4 regions of the Cytobacillus sp. GQ23 genome follow, and region 1 is predicted to be linked to each of the others. Evidence: riboswitches for the same ligand, from Rfam matches in the RefSeq annotation. Region 1 holds a riboswitch; each other region holds the start of a gene.
The links. Region 1 has a riboswitch for thiamine pyrophosphate ahead of thiM (hydroxyethylthiazole kinase). Riboswitches for the same ligand answer to the same signal wherever they lie in the genome.

Region 2: it holds a riboswitch for thiamine pyrophosphate, as region 1 does, so the genes downstream of both, thiT (energy-coupled thiamine transporter ThiT) here and thiM (hydroxyethylthiazole kinase) in region 1, are expected to answer to the same signal.
Region 3: it holds a riboswitch for thiamine pyrophosphate, as region 1 does, so the genes downstream of both, thiW (energy coupling factor transporter S component ThiW) here and thiM (hydroxyethylthiazole kinase) in region 1, are expected to answer to the same signal.
Region 4: it holds a riboswitch for thiamine pyrophosphate, as region 1 does, so the genes downstream of both, AC6CHU_RS13805 (YkoF family thiamine/hydroxymethylpyrimidine-binding protein) here and thiM (hydroxyethylthiazole kinase) in region 1, are expected to answer to the same signal.

The regions. Positions count from the first base shown of each region.
Region 1 is NZ_JCAXER010000028.1:45,016-49,228, forward strand. It holds gene AC6CHU_RS20695 (CBO0543 family protein) at 101-616, opposite strand; gene AC6CHU_RS20700 (Cof-type HAD-IIB family hydrolase) at 760-1,509, shown strand; gene AC6CHU_RS20705 (OsmC family protein) at 1,527-1,997, opposite strand; TPP riboswitch at 2,112-2,224, shown strand; gene thiM (hydroxyethylthiazole kinase) at 2,331-3,143, shown strand; gene thiD (bifunctional hydroxymethylpyrimidine kinase/phosphomethylpyrimidine kinase) at 3,156-3,983, shown strand; gene thiE (thiamine phosphate synthase) at 3,967-4,213, shown strand, end outside.
Region 2 is NZ_JCAXER010000024.1:69,880-74,092, forward strand. It holds gene AC6CHU_RS19215 (hypothetical protein) at 1-159, opposite strand, end outside; gene AC6CHU_RS19220 (hypothetical protein) at 282-551, opposite strand; gene AC6CHU_RS19225 (nucleotidyltransferase) at 673-1,014, opposite strand; gene AC6CHU_RS19230 (nucleotidyltransferase domain-containing protein) at 1,011-1,385, opposite strand; gene thiT (energy-coupled thiamine transporter ThiT) at 1,565-2,164, opposite strand; TPP riboswitch at 2,230-2,332, opposite strand; gene AC6CHU_RS19240 (MATE family efflux transporter) at 2,385-3,725, opposite strand; gene AC6CHU_RS19245 (AAA family ATPase) at 4,015-4,213, shown strand, end outside.
Region 3 is NZ_JCAXER010000013.1:91,829-96,041, forward strand. It holds gene AC6CHU_RS12620 (PaaI family thioesterase) at 1-106, opposite strand, end outside; gene AC6CHU_RS12625 (alpha-hydroxy-acid oxidizing protein) at 281-1,399, shown strand; TPP riboswitch at 1,627-1,742, shown strand; gene thiW (energy coupling factor transporter S component ThiW) at 1,856-2,347, shown strand; TPP riboswitch at 2,498-2,600, shown strand; gene tenA (thiaminase II) at 2,659-3,348, shown strand; gene gvpA (gas vesicle structural protein GvpA) at 3,705-3,965, shown strand; gene AC6CHU_RS12645 (gas vesicle protein GvpP) at 4,007-4,213, shown strand, end outside.
Region 4 is NZ_JCAXER010000015.1:39,327-43,539, reverse strand. It holds gene AC6CHU_RS13815 (coproporphyrinogen III oxidase) at 1-40, opposite strand, end outside; gene AC6CHU_RS13810 (Cof-type HAD-IIB family hydrolase) at 269-1,135, opposite strand; TPP riboswitch at 1,365-1,466, shown strand; gene AC6CHU_RS13805 (YkoF family thiamine/hydroxymethylpyrimidine-binding protein) at 1,738-2,343, shown strand; gene AC6CHU_RS13800 (ECF transporter S component) at 2,345-2,941, shown strand; gene AC6CHU_RS13795 (ABC transporter ATP-binding protein) at 2,925-4,213, shown strand, end outside.

The sequences.
Region 1 (4,213 bases):
CCACATCGATGCATAGGTTGCGAACAGAAGGAGCAAAAATAAGAAAACAGACAAATCGTTCTGAATAATCATTCCAGTACACCTCGCTTTATGTATGCATTTATTTTAGGCTGTCCAATGGAACAGGGAATAATAAATAGAATACCACCGCAGCAGGCAGGGAAATCAGCATGGCAACCGCCGGTCTTCGATAGTGGATTCGCAATACAGCAAATAAAGCGATATTCAGACAAATATTATGCCAGCTGTTCCAGCCGTTATCGTACACATACATTCCTTTGTGGGCAAACAGTGATTGAATAATCGTAAAAAAGCCAATCCATACAGCAGAGTATATGTATCCCTGTTTTTTATATTCAGGGTAGCGCTGCAGATAAATGATCAGAGCCATAGGTGTAATAAAAAAAGTGAAGGCTAAGTTAATAATTGAATGATTCAGCCATTCCGCCGTAATGCCTCTAAAAGCCCATAGTGTATGATTAAAATAGAGCATATTGTAGGTCAGGTTGATTGCAATAAAAAATAAAACAGTCGGATATTGCTTTCTCCACTGCGACCAGTCAATAAAGCGGTAAGCGAACAAAATCCATACGATCATCACAAGTGCGAGATACATAGTAACATCACCTTTAATATTTAATACATACAGGTATTTCCATTTTCCTTAAAAGTATTCATCTGGAATGCGCCTTCTTTGAAGGAAAGCCGGCTTACCTATATAATGGCTTTATTGTGTTAATAGAAGAAAGGAAGAGGATTATGAAAGATTCTAAAATTCCACCGCAAATTAAATTAATCGCCCTTGATATGGATGGAACATTACTGAATTCCAAAGGAGAAATTCCTGAAGAGAACCGTGCAGCTATAAAAGAGGCAAAGGAGAAAGGCATCGAAGTTATTTTGAGCACTGGCAGATCCAGATTAACGGCAGGCGATCATGCTGATTCTCTTGAATTAAATTCTTATTTGATCACGGTAAATGGCAGCGAAATATTTGGACCTGATGGTGAATCCATTTTAAGAGCTCCAGTGGATTCTAAAGTAATGGAATGGATGTGGAATCTGTCTCAGACACACAAGACCAATTTCTGGGCAACTAGCTGTGAACGGGTGTGGATGAACGAAATGCCGGAAAATATCCATGACCATGAATGGCTTAAATTTGGGTTTGATATTTCAGATGATGCGATCAGGGAACTGATCCATAAGGAACTTCGATCAAAGGGCGATCTCGAAATTACCAACTCAAGCTTAACCAATATTGAAGTCAATGCTTTAGGCATCAACAAAGCCATAGGAATCCTCAAAGTAACCGAACTCCTTGGTATTTCAATGGAAAATGTAATGGCCATGGGAGACAGCTTGAACGATATTGCCATGATTGAGGAATCAGGCTGGGGAGTAGCGATGGGAAATGCACAGGACATTGTTAAAGAAACAGCCGATGCTGTAACAGGAACGAATGATGAAGCCGGCGTTGCACTGGCCATCCGTAAATGGGCTCTTTAATCTGAACGAAACACCGGCTATCCTGCCGGTGTTTCGTTTGTTTTTTTATTGCGGATGGTTTCCTGTACTTCGACTTCCACATTTCCTTTAATGGCCCTTGAGATCATACAGGATGCTTCCGCTTTTTGCGCCAGCTTCTTGGCAAGTGTATAGTCCTTTCCATCGGCGTCTGCCTTCAGCACGATAACTGGACGATGAATAATCTTTTTGTACGTAATCACACCTTTTGTGACATCCACAATTCCGACTGACTCCATCGTGAGGTCCTCTTTATCGAGCCGGCTGCGTTCCATCATGGCTGCAAGGGTAATAATATAACAAGCAGCCGCCGCCCCAAGCAGCATTTCATCCGGATTCGTTCCGATTCCGGGACCGTCCATTTCCGGTGGAATGGATACCTTTGTTCTCAGGCCGCCTGTTTCTATTTCCCCCACATCATTGCGAAGACCAGGCCAATGTGCTTTCAAGTGAAAATGGTGTTCAGCCATATCTGAATCCTCCAAGCTATGTATTCTTACTTACACCTTAAAGAGGAAGCGGCAGAATTGCAAGCTTTACAGATTTCACGATTCAGGCTAAGATAAAAACAGCCAACTTAATAGTTTTACTGCTAGGGGTGCCCGATGCTCGCGGGCTGAGAAAGAAACCGGACTGTTTTTTACCCTTCGGACCTGATCTGGATTATACCAGCGTAGGAAAGTAGTAATTGCGGAGAACCAAATGACTCTCTACAGATTATTCAGCCAGGTCCATATATGGGATCTGGCTTTTTGTGTTCCCTTAAGAAACTATTAAGCAGCATTTGCAGAGGAGGAATAGATGTGAACATTCAAGAAATTACCAGCCTATTGGAGAAAGTAAGAGAGATAAATCCATTAGTACATAATATCACCAATGTAGTAGTAACCAATTTCACTGCCAATGGCCTGCTGGCTATTGGAGCATCACCTGTCATGGCCTATGCGCATGAAGAGGCGGGTGATATGGCTAAAATCGCCGGGGCACTGGTTCTGAATATGGGAACACTGTCTGAAAAAGAAGTGAAAAGTATGCTTATCGCAGGAAAATCAGCCAATCAGCATGGGGTGCCGGTTATTTTTGATCCTGTTGGCGCCGGCGCCACTGCCTACCGCACAGAAACTGCCAATCGAATAATGAAAGAATTAGATATTAGCATCATAAGAGGCAATGCGGCAGAAATCGCCAATGCCGCAGGACAGCAATGGAATATTAAGGGCGTCGATGCAGGAGAAGCAGAAGGAAACACATTAGAGCTTGCCAAATCTGCAGCAAATAAACCTGGTTCAGTCACCGTCATAACAGGCAAACAGGACATTGTTACAGATGGACATACTACATTTACCATCCGCAATGGACATTCCCTATTAACGAAGGTAACGGGTGCCGGATGTCTTTTGACTTCTGTCGTAGGAGCTTTCGCAGCAGTTGAAAAAGATCCTGTAAAAGCGGCAGCTGCTGCTCTGGTCGTATATGGCTCTGCCGCCGAAATCGCAGCAGAAAATACAGATGGCAGGGGCCCGGGCACTTTCCAGATAGAGTTTTTGAACAGCTTATATAATATTTCAGCTGAAGATGTTGAAATGCGCGGTTCAATTGAAAAAACGGAAGGATAGGAGGCAATACATATGAAAGTGAACAAAGCATTAACTATAGCGGGATCAGACAGCGGAGGAGGTGCAGGTATTCAGGCAGACTTAAAAACCTTTCAGGAACTGGGTGTATTCGGCATGTCAGCTTTAACTGCCGTAACCGCCCAAAACACCAGAGGAGTACAGGGAGTTTTTCCAATGACCGCAGATGCGGTTGCATCCCAAATACAATCCATAGGAGAAGATTTAAGTCCGGATGCAGTCAAAACTGGAATGCTGTTCAGTGCTGAGATCATTGAAACTGTTTCAAAGGAGATGGCAAATTACGGCTGGAAAAATATCGTCATTGATCCTGTGATGATTGCTAAGGGCGGAGCAAGCCTTCTTCAGACTGAAGCTATTTTAGCAATGAAAAAGCATTTGATTCCGCTTTCCATGGTGATTACACCCAATATTCCAGAAGCAGAGGTATTAACGGATACTATCATTCGGTCTATGGATGATAAAAAGAAGGCTGCTTATGAATTGCACAGGCTTGGAGCAAGACATGTCATCATAAAGGGCGGCCATGAGGAGGGAAAAATGGCTGCGGATCTATTATTTGATGGAGAATGTTTTACCGAATTCAAGAGTAATAGAATCGAAACAGTGAACACGCACGGCACAGGCTGCACTTTTTCGGCTGCCATCACAGCTGGCCTCGCTGACGGCCTATCTGTACCCCTGGCTGCAGATCGCGCTAAGCAATTTATCCAGGCAGCAATTGAAAATGACTTAAAAATTGGCAGCGGCCATGGGCCAACCAATCATTGGGCCTTTAATGCCAAGAAAAAGGAGAGCCTCATACATGGAAGTCAATACTAAACAAATGAGAGACTGGCTAAAGGTATATTTCATCATGGGAAGCGTTAATTGCCATCAAGATCCTGAAGAAATTCTCCGATCAGCGATTCAAGGGGGCATCACCCTGTTTCAATTCCGTGAAAAAGGAGCAGGATGCCTGCATGGCAATGAGAAGGAACGCCTTGCAAAAAAGCTTCAGGCAATCTGCAGAGAGAGCAGTATTCCTTTTATTGTTAATGACGATATCGAAT
Region 2 (4,213 bases), on a different contig from region 1:
CATAGACGAAACCATAATACTTAAACCGATGGATAATACATACTCACCAGTGATACCGCTTACAAAAAAGCTTGAAATAAAAACAATAAATCCTATTACAATACCTGCTGCTGTACTATTTCGGAAAAAATGCAAAACGCGCTGCTGTTGAATTGTCATATTTTCATCCCCTTTTATTTAATATTCTAACTATGTTCACAAATTTGTCAAACTTTTTGTCACGAATTTGTCAAAATTATTTTTCAATAAAAAACGCCCTGCATAGGCTGCAGAGCGTTTTTCTACTGATATAGGTTTTTAATGTTCTCCAAATCTTCCTTTAGACTGCAAATTTCCTGACGGGTCAGCATAAGCGGCATTTGATCGTAAAGTGTAATTATTTGCCCTCCCTCATCTTCTTCATGAAGGGTAAGATAATTATACAGAGTTTCACATTGATGTTTGTTGAGGACCGACTGGGTATTGAAGCTTTTTACTTTTTGAATCTCAAAAGCACTGGTTTCCGCATCAAATACGCCAGTTATGATATTTCCCTGCAAAGTATTGGACAAGGTCTTCACTCCCCTTTTTTGAGTAATATACCCATTATTCAGAAGCAATTTCCTAATATATCAAAAAAACTTTGGAAATATCATTTAATTATAATTATATTCTGCAGCATAGTAATCAGATTTACTTTTTACCTAAAGTAAACCCTTCAAATAGCCTCCCGCCAAAGGGTTCAAGCACTTTATCAATCAGGATAACTATCTTTTCAATGTTATTTGTTTTATAAAACGAATCAAATGCTTCAACGAATTCGTCTGCAAGTTCTTTGTCGTGGTGAACTAATGAACGAACAAGCCATTTAGATGATCCAATCCATTTACGATTACTGCGAAGTATGAACTCACCCACTAACTCCCCGAGTTTACTTGCAATAAAAATTCCTTCTCCTCTGTTTTGGCATCCGATTAAATCATCTAGTGCATCTGTGATGAAATATCTCTTCAAATCGATGGTTTTTTTGATCATGCTTTTGGTCCTTGTTCCAGCAGTTCTTTCGCTTCTTTCTTTATGCCTGCTATAAGACCTGTATCTTTTAGTATCTTCCCTTCACTAACCATTCTTGGCATAGAAGGTTTTGCTTCTTTACAATCACTTTCAAAAAAGAAACGATAAGACGTTAAATTATGTACAAATAGTTCAATATTCCAGCCAAACTCAATGACCGATTCACGATAAGAAGAAACTAAATTATCATCAAAAATGACAAGATCTAAATCAGATGTTTCAGTTGCTTGTCCACGAACAACACTCCCAGCCAATAAAGCTCCCTGACAATTTGGAAAATGTCTTTCAACAAATTGGACGGCAGCTTCTATTGGTTCAGGTCTTTTTTTCATTTTATTTACTCCCTTATAAAGAATCTCACTCACAAACTATAATATTACATGAATTTTCCAAATATCTTGAATTGGAAAGTTTAATCCATTTGACAATAAAAAAGCAGACCAATCACTATGTAAATTAGTCTGCTGAATAAAGCTCTTATCGAATTCGTGGAAATATATCAAAGGAGTTATCAGGAGGCACTTTTGTGAGATTGAAGGCCTTCATCCGATTTTTGAATAATTAATCTTGGTGCCGACGAAATAATGAACACGGCCGCGATTGAGCAGAGAATGGCCGCTCCAAGCATGGTAGCCCCGTTAGCCAGGAAGGAAAAAAGAACCGGCGACATCCCTTTTGGCGCATAGCTTCCGAAGAAAAGAACACCTGCTATAAAATGCCAGAAATACCGGGCGAAGCTTCCGATAAATACTGCCACGACTACCCAGCCAAGCGCTTTCTTCCTGCTGCCGGTGCGCAGCTGATTTTGAATAACACGATAAAACAAGCCGGCAAAACCGATACAAGCAAATGCAACAAAATACTCAATAAATGCCTGAAGCGGAGTGGCAATCCAGGCATCTCCCATGGCGATCTGCAGTATCCCCCATAAGAGTCCTGCAATAAAGCTGACTTTAAATCCTCTTCTAAAGGCCAGAATAAAAATCGGAATCATCGCCACAGATATAGAAATGGATGGCGACAGCTTGATGGATGGCAGAAGATCAAGAATGATAGCGAATGCTGCAAAAAATGAAGCCTCTATCATTGCGATTAAGCTTAATTTCTTCATAAAAAAATCCCCCTTTAGTCTCGAGACGATACCCCAAGGGAGAATAAGCAGACAGAATAGTGCAACTGCCTTTTATTCCACATTCCTGCGCTAGCATTAACTAACAGGTTCAAAGGGTCAGAACAGCGGGCTGTTCACTCTCAGCGATATGCTCCCCTTGTGGCACGTTATTGAATTATTCGCTTTTAGTATATATGAAAGAATTAATGGTGAAAAGAAATTACTCCTCCTCTCCAAAAATATTTTGTTTATCCCACTTGCCTTTTCGATAATACATAAAGGCAATAACACTGCTAATGCCAAAACTGATCCCCATTCCTGCTGCAATTCCCTTATCCCCTATATACTTTGAAAATAGATAAGTTAAAGGATATCGGAGGATCCAGAATGAAATGATATTGAGGATAAGAACTTGAAACATGGCGCCTGAGGCTCTTACCACACCATTCAATACAAAATTAATGCCCAGGAGAGGATAGAAAAAAGCAATGATTTTCAAATATTCAGTGCCATAGTGTACTGATTCTTTATCCTGTATAAACAGGTGCACCCCATACTCTGCAAATAGGAACGTCCCCAAAGCAATGATAAACATGATGGCAAGATTGTAGAGGACTCCGTACAACGCTATTTGATGTACCCGTTCCCATCGATTTCCTCCTATATTTTGACCAGCCATACTATTGACTGCAGTCCCCAATGCCATGGCAGGAAGCATTATGATACTGTCGATCCGCTGTGCTGCACCAAACCCTGCAACGACGTCACTCCCAAAAGAAGTAACGACAGACATAATAGCCATAACGCCAGCCGATATGACAGTCATTTGGAGTCCTGAAGGAATGCCAAGCTTGAAGATCAGCACGGCCTCCTCTTTGTAAGGCCAAGATGGAATTGTAAAAGGCGCCAGCTTTTTGCGGAGTATGAATATCATGCCGATCATAAAGGCGACTCCCTGTGAAAGGATGGTTGCATAGGCGGCCCCATCAATGCCAAGCTGAAATACTGATATAAAAAGAGGATCGAGAATTGCATTTAACACGACAGCTATCAGCACAAAGTACAGGGGGCTTTTGCTGTCTCCGAGTGCTCTTAGTACAGTTCCTATAAAGTTATACCCGAATAAAAACAAAATACCAATGAAGTTAATCTGCAAATACGATGCAGCCTCTCCGGCCATTACGGCAGGTGTGCCCATGAAGGCCAGAATTCTTTCCGCAAGCAGGAATCCGGCTATTCCAAGAACAACCGACAAAATGGTCTGTATGACGGTAAAGGCATTTAAATAACGCTTAAGCCCCTCTGCCTGATCTCCGCCTTTTTGCTGGGATAGAATCGTTAATGCCGCATTGTTTATTCCAATGATAAATGAAAGTACTGTAAAGATTACAGTGCCTGAAATTGCAACAGCCCCCAATGCATCAGCTCCCAGCAGATTCCCAACCCACAGACTATCAATAAATTGATAGGAAACCTGCAGGAGATTAGTGAGCATTATGGGAGTTGAGAACAACAAGAGCTGTTTAAAAATATTTCCTTTTGTAAAGTCCTGCTGAGCCATTTTAACACCTTTTTCCCCTATATATTTCAATATTTTTATCAACAGAAATCGCTTATCCGCTTTTATTATTCACTATTTCACATTCAGTTTCCAATAAAATGGTTTGTACTAGACTTCCCCCCTGTCACATATCTTTCACATTTATTAACCCTTTGAACGCTGTTGTAGCACACTTTCTAATAAAGGATATTATTTTTCCATAATTTACAATGTTTAAAAAGAGTTAAACCCTTTTATTAACAATTTTAATTTCTTATAATGTAGGTATGTTCAATGAGGAGGGAATTGGTTGAAATCACTTTTAAAGAAGCCTTCGACGATTATAACTATTGCATTGGTAGTCACGGTGATTTTGGCGGCGGTTATTTGGACCGTACAAGCAGGAAATAAGGATGTGACAGTCCCGTTTTCTTCTGTGGAAAAAATTATTGCCTCCCAGGATGGAAAGATTGTTACAGTACAGGAATATAAAAATGGGAAACTGCTGA
Region 3 (4,213 bases), on a different contig from region 1:
TGTTAATAAAGAGCGGCTGGACTGGCAAAGTGACTTTCATATTACTTTTACTGACTCTTTCGTAATGGAATTTCAGAAACTCATCAAAAGGCTGCTTGATTAACATTTGGTACACTCCAATTTCATTTAGTTAAGATGGTTATTCCCGATTCTTTGTGAAATCCCTGCTTATTGAGACTCTTTTTTTGCCAGGGAGAGACTCCAAAATTATTACATGGTTTCAAATAATCCATAAAAATGATATTATTTTCAATAAATTCAAAAAAAGGCGGGCGGGAAAATGGCAAAAGTAGAGAATATTAGTTTCGCTGAAAACTTTCCTATTTCATTTAAGGAGCTTGAAAAGGAAGCGGAGAAAGTGATGGGAGCAGACGGTTTTGGCTATGTTCAATCAGGAGCCGGCGGGGAAGAAACGCTTAGAAAGAATATCGACTCCTTTGCAAAATACTCAATTGTGCCGAGAATGCTGAAGGATGTTTCCATGCCGGATATAAGTGTGAACATATTTGGAAAAACATATCCTTATCCTATTTTCCTTGCTCCGATTGGAATGCAGCGGCTTGAACATAATGAGGGAGAAATGGCATCTGCACGTGCAGCAGCTTCATTTGGCATTCCATTTATCCAGAGCACAGTTTCCAGTTATTCCATTGAAGAAATAGCCAGCACCACAGGCACGAGTCCCAAATGGTTCCAGCTATATTGGTCCAATTATGAAGAAGCATCGTTCAGCATGGTCCGGCGCGCGGAGGAAGCGGGGTATGAGGCCATTGTGTTAACGGTTGATACGGTGATGATGGGATGGAGGGAGGCTGATCTAAGAAATAACTTTTCCCCCTTAAAGCTTGGCTATGGAAAAGCTAATTATGAAAGTGATCCAGTCTTTATGGCCTCTCTCCAGGATGGCGATATCGTACAGGGAATCCTTAATAATATTCATCATCCAACATTAAGCTGGGAGCATATTGCGAGATTAAAGGAGAAAACAAGCCTGCCCATTTTATTAAAGGGCATTCTCCACCCTGAAGATGCCGGGCTGGCCGTTGAAAGAGGGATAGATGGAATCATTGTCTCCAATCATGGCGGCAGACAGCTTGATGGAGTGATTGCGGCGATTGATGCGCTCGGACCGATTGCGAAGGAAGTTAAAGGGCGGATCCCGGTTTTGTTTGACAGCGGCATTCGACGAGGTTCAGATGTGGTTAAAGCTCTGGCGCTGGGAGCCGACGCCGTTTGCCTGGGGAGGCCGTATGTGTATGGCCTGGCCATTGGCGGGCAGGCTGGAGTTGAAAAAGTACTTGCCAACTTTATAGAAGAAACAAAAGTGTCGCTTTCCCTGGCAGGGGTAGGGAGCTTAAAGGATATTGCCGGTCTGCAGCTAATTCGAATGAAGTATTAAGTGTTATCAAACTTCCTGCCATGAAAAATTATAGTCTATGAAAAAGAGCCAAAATGAAAACGGACAAGCCTATTGCGCTAATTAATGACGAATCTGTTCAAAGCTCCGCAGCAGAAAATGATGAGCGCTTAATTCAATCCATCAAGAAAAGTATATAAGCGAAAAGATTGATGACATTGACGGAATAATTTGATAAGCTTGAAGTAGCTTATCAAATTAAATATCTATGTAACTACTAGGGGTGCCCCGAATGCGTGGGCTGAGAGGAAAGCGCGTATAGCTTTCCGACTCTTATGGACCTGATCTGGTTAATGCCAGCGGAGGGAAGTAGGATTTGACTATATGTCGATTCATTTACTTTAACCAAGCCAGGTCCTTGTCGGGATCTGGCTTTTTTGTATACATACTTCTCATCCTGATAAGCAATCAGGCTGCCCTTTTAGAAAGGAGGTATAGATGAACAAAACCCGATTGTTAACTGCGATGGCTTTATTTGTAGCAATAGGGACACTCGGATCCCATTTGCTCTGGTTTCCCGCAGGAGCAGCTAAGGCCTATCCGGTCCAGCATGCGGTAAATGTATTGGCAGCGGTGACACTTGGTCCCCTGCCGGCAGCAGCTGTCGCTTTTATGATTGCATTGCTGCGTAATTTGCTTGGATTCGGGACGCTGCTTGCGTTCCCAGGCGGAATGATCGGTGCGTTTTTGGCTGGTGTTCTTTATTTGAAATTCAGACGGAAAATATGGGCTGCCATTGGAGAGGTAGTGGGCACCGGCATAATTGGTGCATTGTTTGCCGTTCCGTACGCAAAGCTTCTCATGGGCAGTTCAGCTGGTGCATTCTTCTTCATGCCGCCGTTTCTGATCAGCAGCATTGCCGGTGCGGCGATAGGCTGGATGGTATTGGCGAAGGTTAAAGAGAAAAATCTGATTCGAGCAATGGGATGATTTTGGGATGGAATGCGGTTGGGTATGCTCAGGACGAGGAATTCCAGAAGAATAACCTGACTTTATGAGCATTTTTCACGGATTTATAGCGATATCCCAAAGTTATGAGAGGAAAACTTCAAGCTAGGTAAAAAACAATTAAAAACGTTAGAAAACTGCTAGGGGCGCTACGGCTGAGATAAGGAGCTTTTTCCTTTGTCCCTTGGAACCTGATCTGGATAATGCCAGCGCAGGGAAGCAGTGAGGACCTCAATCTAAATCCTCATGCTTTTTCCCCGGCAGCTTCTGAGTTTAATAGGAGGCTATTTTTTATGACTTTTTCAGAGATTTTGCGCAAAGAAAATGAAGATTTATTTCAGATGATATTTGAGCACCCATTTGTCCAGGGCATTGGGAGAGGAGATGTGCCGAAAGAGGCGCTTGCTCATTACATTAAAGCGGACTTTGAGTATTTGAATGCATTCATGCATATTTATGGGATTGCCATTTCAAAATCTGCGGAGCGCAAGGATATTGCTTATTTTAATCAGCAGATAGAATTTGTATTGAACAGCGAAGTGCATCCTCATCATAATTTCTGCCAGCAGATTGGGGTAGATTATGAAGCATTGCAGGGGTATCCGCTCCCTCCGACAGCTGATCATTATGTAAAACATATGATGTATCATGCCCACACAGGCGGAATGGGTGAAATCCTCGCTGCATTATTGCCTTGTCCATGGACATATTGGGAGATTGGGCTTGAGCTCATGAAGCAATATGAGCCAGATGAGAACCATCCGTTTTATCCATGGATCTCATTTTATGCAAATCTAAGAGTCGAAGCGGTGACCATGAATATGAGAAACCGTTTGGATGAGCTTGCTGAAGGGGCATCACCGGAAGAAAGACAGCGGATGAAGGATGCTTTCCGGAAAAGCTGCCAGCTGGAGCTTGGTTTCTGGGAGATGGCTTATACCTGTGAAAAGTGGCCGGCAGGCATTCCGGCAGCAACTTCATAAAACCATTATTTGCCTGAAGCTCTTACTGCAGGTGTTTCGAAAATTAAAATTCATAGTAGGGGGTGCACTAAATAGTGCGCCTCTTTTTTGTTATAAAAAACGTTTAAAAATGCTCAAAGAGTGGCTCTAAACGAATGTAATGAAATTGTAATAATCAAACGGTTGATACTCAGAAACGGATGTTTAATCACTTTCTAATATTACTGGAAAGCGAAGTGATGAAAAATTTCAAGAAAAGATTGGGAATGGTAATTTATGCCCCGTTTTAACCTTCTGGCCTGAAGGTATTTATAACTTAAACCCTAAATTTACTCGTACATCGTCCCGCTATGCAAAAGCCGAAAGGAGATGGAAATATGAGTGTTCAAAAAAGTACGGATAGCTCCAGCCTTGCAGAAGTTATAGACAGGATCTTAGACAAAGGAATTGTGATTGATGCATTTGTGAGAGTTTCTCTTGTCGGGATCGAAATTCTGACAGTTGAAGCGCGAGTGGTCATTGCCAGTGTGGATACGTGGCTGCGCTATGCTGAAGCGGTTGGTTTATTAACAGATGAAGTGCAAGAGGATGGCCTTATGGATAGAGGACAAAATCAGAAACCGCAATTTAGCGTATAGAGAAAAAAAATTAAACATTAAAAAGAAATGAGGCAGTAAACATGGAAAATCAAGAAGCAAACAATCAGACAGGAAATGAAATTAATAATCAGAGCAGTGAAGCAACACAAAATCAGGAAGTAAATCAGTGCAGCGAAGAAAATGAGCAAGCCGAAAACGGCAATGAATTGAAAGAAAAGAAGGAAGGCTCTAACTTTTCTATGAATCTGGCTATTGTGGGCGGGGTTGTAGGAGCAGGAATAGGGTTG
Region 4 (4,213 bases), on a different contig from region 1:
GGAATCGTTCATCCTGTATGCCTAAAATTGAAATGTTCAAATCGATCACCTTTTTTTAAAAATATAATAAATCTGCCGGTGTTTTATCTCAATGACGGCAGCTGCATAGTCTATTTATTCATGTTGGCAAACTCCTTCTAGTGTACATAAATGGGGAAACAAGGTCAATATCAGGAAAGTGAATCCTATAGGTTACTGATATGGTTTCTATACTATCGCTAACTAAAAAAAGAGCCGAATTACTAATCGGGCTCTCATTCATTGAATTTTATTTTAATAGATTCATTTTCTTCAGGAAATCGATTGGATGCTGTTTACGGAAATGTTCTTTAACCATGTAGCTTACGCCGTTCTGATCATTTGATCGCGTCAGCCAGTCCGCTGCTTTTTTTACTTCTGCCGGAGCATTGCCCATTGCCACACCCAATCCTGCTGCTTCAATCATTTCCAGATCATCTTCAGAGTCTCCTATGACGACCATTTGATTTCTGGAAATCCCAAGATGCTCACATAAATAGAGAAGCCCATTCAGTTTTGAGACCCCTGCAGGAACAATGTCCATCCTCAGATCGTTCAGTTTTAAGACTTCTACATTTTCAAACATGCCCCAAATGGCTGTCTTAGCATCCTCAAGGTCTTCCTTATCTTCAAAGTACACTTCGATTTTCGGCGGCGTAACCGGCTCATCTAAAATAGTCTCACTTAAAGAATCCACAAATTGCTGGGAATAAAAAATGGGATCACCCGTTGTAAAAACTGTTTTTGCAAGCATATTGGTATTAAGCTTCGTTTTGTTTGCAAGGGAATATTTTTCGTGCACCAGCCTGATTTGACAGGTAAAGCCTTCAAGCAGGCGCACGATTTCAAACGTTTCATCTTCCTGAATCCTTTTTACAAATATAGGCTTTTCCTGGGAAGCTGCAATATATGCCCCCCTGTGTGTAACCAGCAAAGAATTGGATTTCAATGCTTTAGCCACTTTCTTCGCGGAAGGAAAGCTTCTGGATGTGACAAGTGTTACATAAATTCCCTTTTGCTGCACATATTCAATTGCTTCTTTTGTTGATTTATGAAGTCTTCCATTTGATTGGAGTAGTGTTCCGTCTATGTTTAAAGCAAGCATTCTGTATATCATCCGATTTGCCCCCTATTCTCGGTGTAAAATTGTCCTATTACACTTTTATGAAGGGAGGGACTGGATTAGAACATGACATGGACAATGCAGAAATTTTTTCGTTGATTGCCTGTGTTAGTGAAGGTGTTTAACTGTTTTCATAGATTATTTGAATAAAAGAATTATAAATAGTCATTTACAATTTGGATTCTCCGTATTAAGATGGAGTCATTAAAAACTGCATATCCAAGTTTTGCACTAGGGGAGCTTTTTGGCTGAGAAGAACAATCCGTTCTGACTCTTATTACCCGATCTGGATAATACCAGCGTGGGGAAGTGCAGGTGAACGGCTATCATTTTAGTGTATTGATAACATTCAACTGCATTTCCTATTGGGAATGCAGTTTTTTTATTTTAACCAGGCTGTTTTTGTAAAATTTGTTGTTTTTGGCTCATGTATATTGTCGTTGATTTCCCAGCGAATCGCGGGCAGGCGGTGTGCTTGCACATATGCTCCCGAAGGAGCCTTGCACCTGTCGATACTATCAACACAGTAAGTAATTCAAAAAACAGCAGCAAACCTTACGAAAAAAACTTTTCATTAATACTAGGAGGATGGCAAAATGCAGGAAAATTTTTTATGTGGAACCAGTGAAATTACAGGGTGCAGATTTTCAATTTATCCCATGACTGACAGGTTTGCGGATATTATTTTATCAGCTTTAAAAGAAGTGGATACGAGCAAGGTTTGGATGGAAACAGATGATGTTAGCACCTGTGTGCGAGGCAGGTCCATTCATGTTTTCGATGTGGTTAAAGCTATTTATCTTCAAGCTGTTAAGCATGGTGACCATGTAGTATTTAACGGAACTTTTTCAAATGGATGTCCTGGTGATACTGCAGGAGATGCTTATCTTGCTGAGAATGAGGAATTGGCAAATGAAGAATCAGCAGCAGGTATCAGCCAGGAAGTTGCGGTCCAGTTCGCCCTTTATCCGATGGGGATTCCTGAATACATGAATGTCATTATGGATCAGGTCGAGCTTGCAATGAATCAGGGAACTTTTACAAAAGGGGTGCATTATGCTTCAAGATTAGACGGGGATGCACACTCTGTTTTTAAAACTCTGGAGGACGCTTTTGAAAACTGTAAGAAAAGCAATTCCACCCATATTGTTATGACGGTGAATATGTCTGCCAATAGCCCATCCAAAAAGGGGGCTGAATAATATGCTTGAAAAGTGGAAGCTTCGTGAAGTCATTGTCCTGTCTGTACTCGCTGTCGTGTTTGCAGTTGTATACCTGATATTCATGCAATTTGGCAATGTGCTATATGCAATGTTCGGCTTAATTGGATATGATTTTATTTTTGGCATTTGGTTTATTGTTTCAATTCTCGCAGCGTACATAATCAGAAAACCCGGGGCAGCTTTCTTATCGGAAACCATCGCTGCAGCCATTGAAGTCATGATCGGCAATGCTGTCGGTCCCCGCCTGATTCTGTCGGGCATGATTCAGGGGATTGGAGCGGAAGCTGTTTTTGCGGCCACGAAATGGAATAATTACCGGACATGGGTCTTAATTGCTGCCGGCATGGGCTCTTCTGTTACAAGCTTTATTTGGGGCTATTTCATTTCCGGCTATGCGGCCCTCTCACCCGGTTATGTAATGGCGATGTTTTGTGTAAGGATGGTCAGCGGTGCTTTACTGGCAGGCTTGATGGGCAAATGGCTGAGCGAAAGCCTTGCAAAGACCGGAGCATTAAACAGCTTTCCTATTGGCAAAGAGCTGAAAAGGGGAAAACCGGAAAATGGCATTACAGCATAAACAGAACATATTAAAAACAGAGCAGCTTACATTCAGGTATGAAGATGTGAAAAAGCCCATTTTTAAAAATATGCAATTCAGCCTTAATGCAGGGGAAGCAGTTCTATTATTGGGACCCAGCGGCTCGGGAAAAAGCACACTTGCTTTCTGCTTAAATAAATTGTATCCCGAGGCCGCAGATGGCGAATTGGACGGGATCATTTCATTCAAAGGAAAGAGGCTGGAGGAATTCGGCCCTGGTGAAATTAATCAGCACATTGGAATTGTGTTTCAGGACCCTGAAAGCCAATTTTGCATGACCACAGTCGAGGATGAGCTGGCATTTGGACTTGAGAATTTGAAAACGCCGCATGAAGAAATCGGGAATAAGATTGATGAAGCATTGGAGCTTGTTCATCTTTTGCCATATAAATATGCCCCAATTCACACCCTTTCCGGGGGCCAGAAGCAAAAGCTTGCACTGGCATGTGTATTGTCATTGAAACCGGATCTCCTGATTTTAGACGAACCGACAGCAAACCTGGATCCGGCTTCAAGCTATGAACTTACCCGCATCATTAAAGAGCTTAAAGAGAAGAGATCATTCTCCCTTCTAATAATCGAACACAGGCTGGATGATTGGATTGATTTGACCGACCGCTGCGCAGTCCTAAACAGAGAAGGCGAACTATTATTTAATGGAAGCACTGAAGAATGCTTTAATCAATATGCAGAAGAATTTCTGCTTGAGGGCATCTGGCTGCCAAGTTCGGTAAAAGCAGGCCTTTCAGGGAAAAAAGCAGGTATTTATAAAGGGGAAAAACTTCCGTTGACTGATGAGAAATTAATCGCCGGATTTGAGAATCCCATTGGTGCACTTCAGGTTTTAGATAACAGGAAGAAAAATCACCAAGCTCCTGAAGAACAAATTATTCTATCCGCAGAGAATCTATCCTTTTATAAAGCTGGGAAAGATTTGCTAAAAGATATTAGTTTTTCTGTTAAAAAAGGTGAATTTGTGGCCATTGCCGGCTCAAATGGATCAGGAAAAACAACGCTTTCAAGACTCTTGGCTGGACTTTATACTCCTTCCAAAGGCAATATTCTCTTTTATGACAGTCCCCTTTCCCAGTGGAAGGAGCAGGAGCTAAGACAGAAATTAGGTTATGTTTTTCAAAACCCCGAACACCAATTTATTGCTGATTCTGTCTATGATGAAATTGCATTCAGTTTAAAAATACAGCAGATTCCTGATGGTGATATTAAAGAATCAGTTCAGGCTGCACTGCTTCA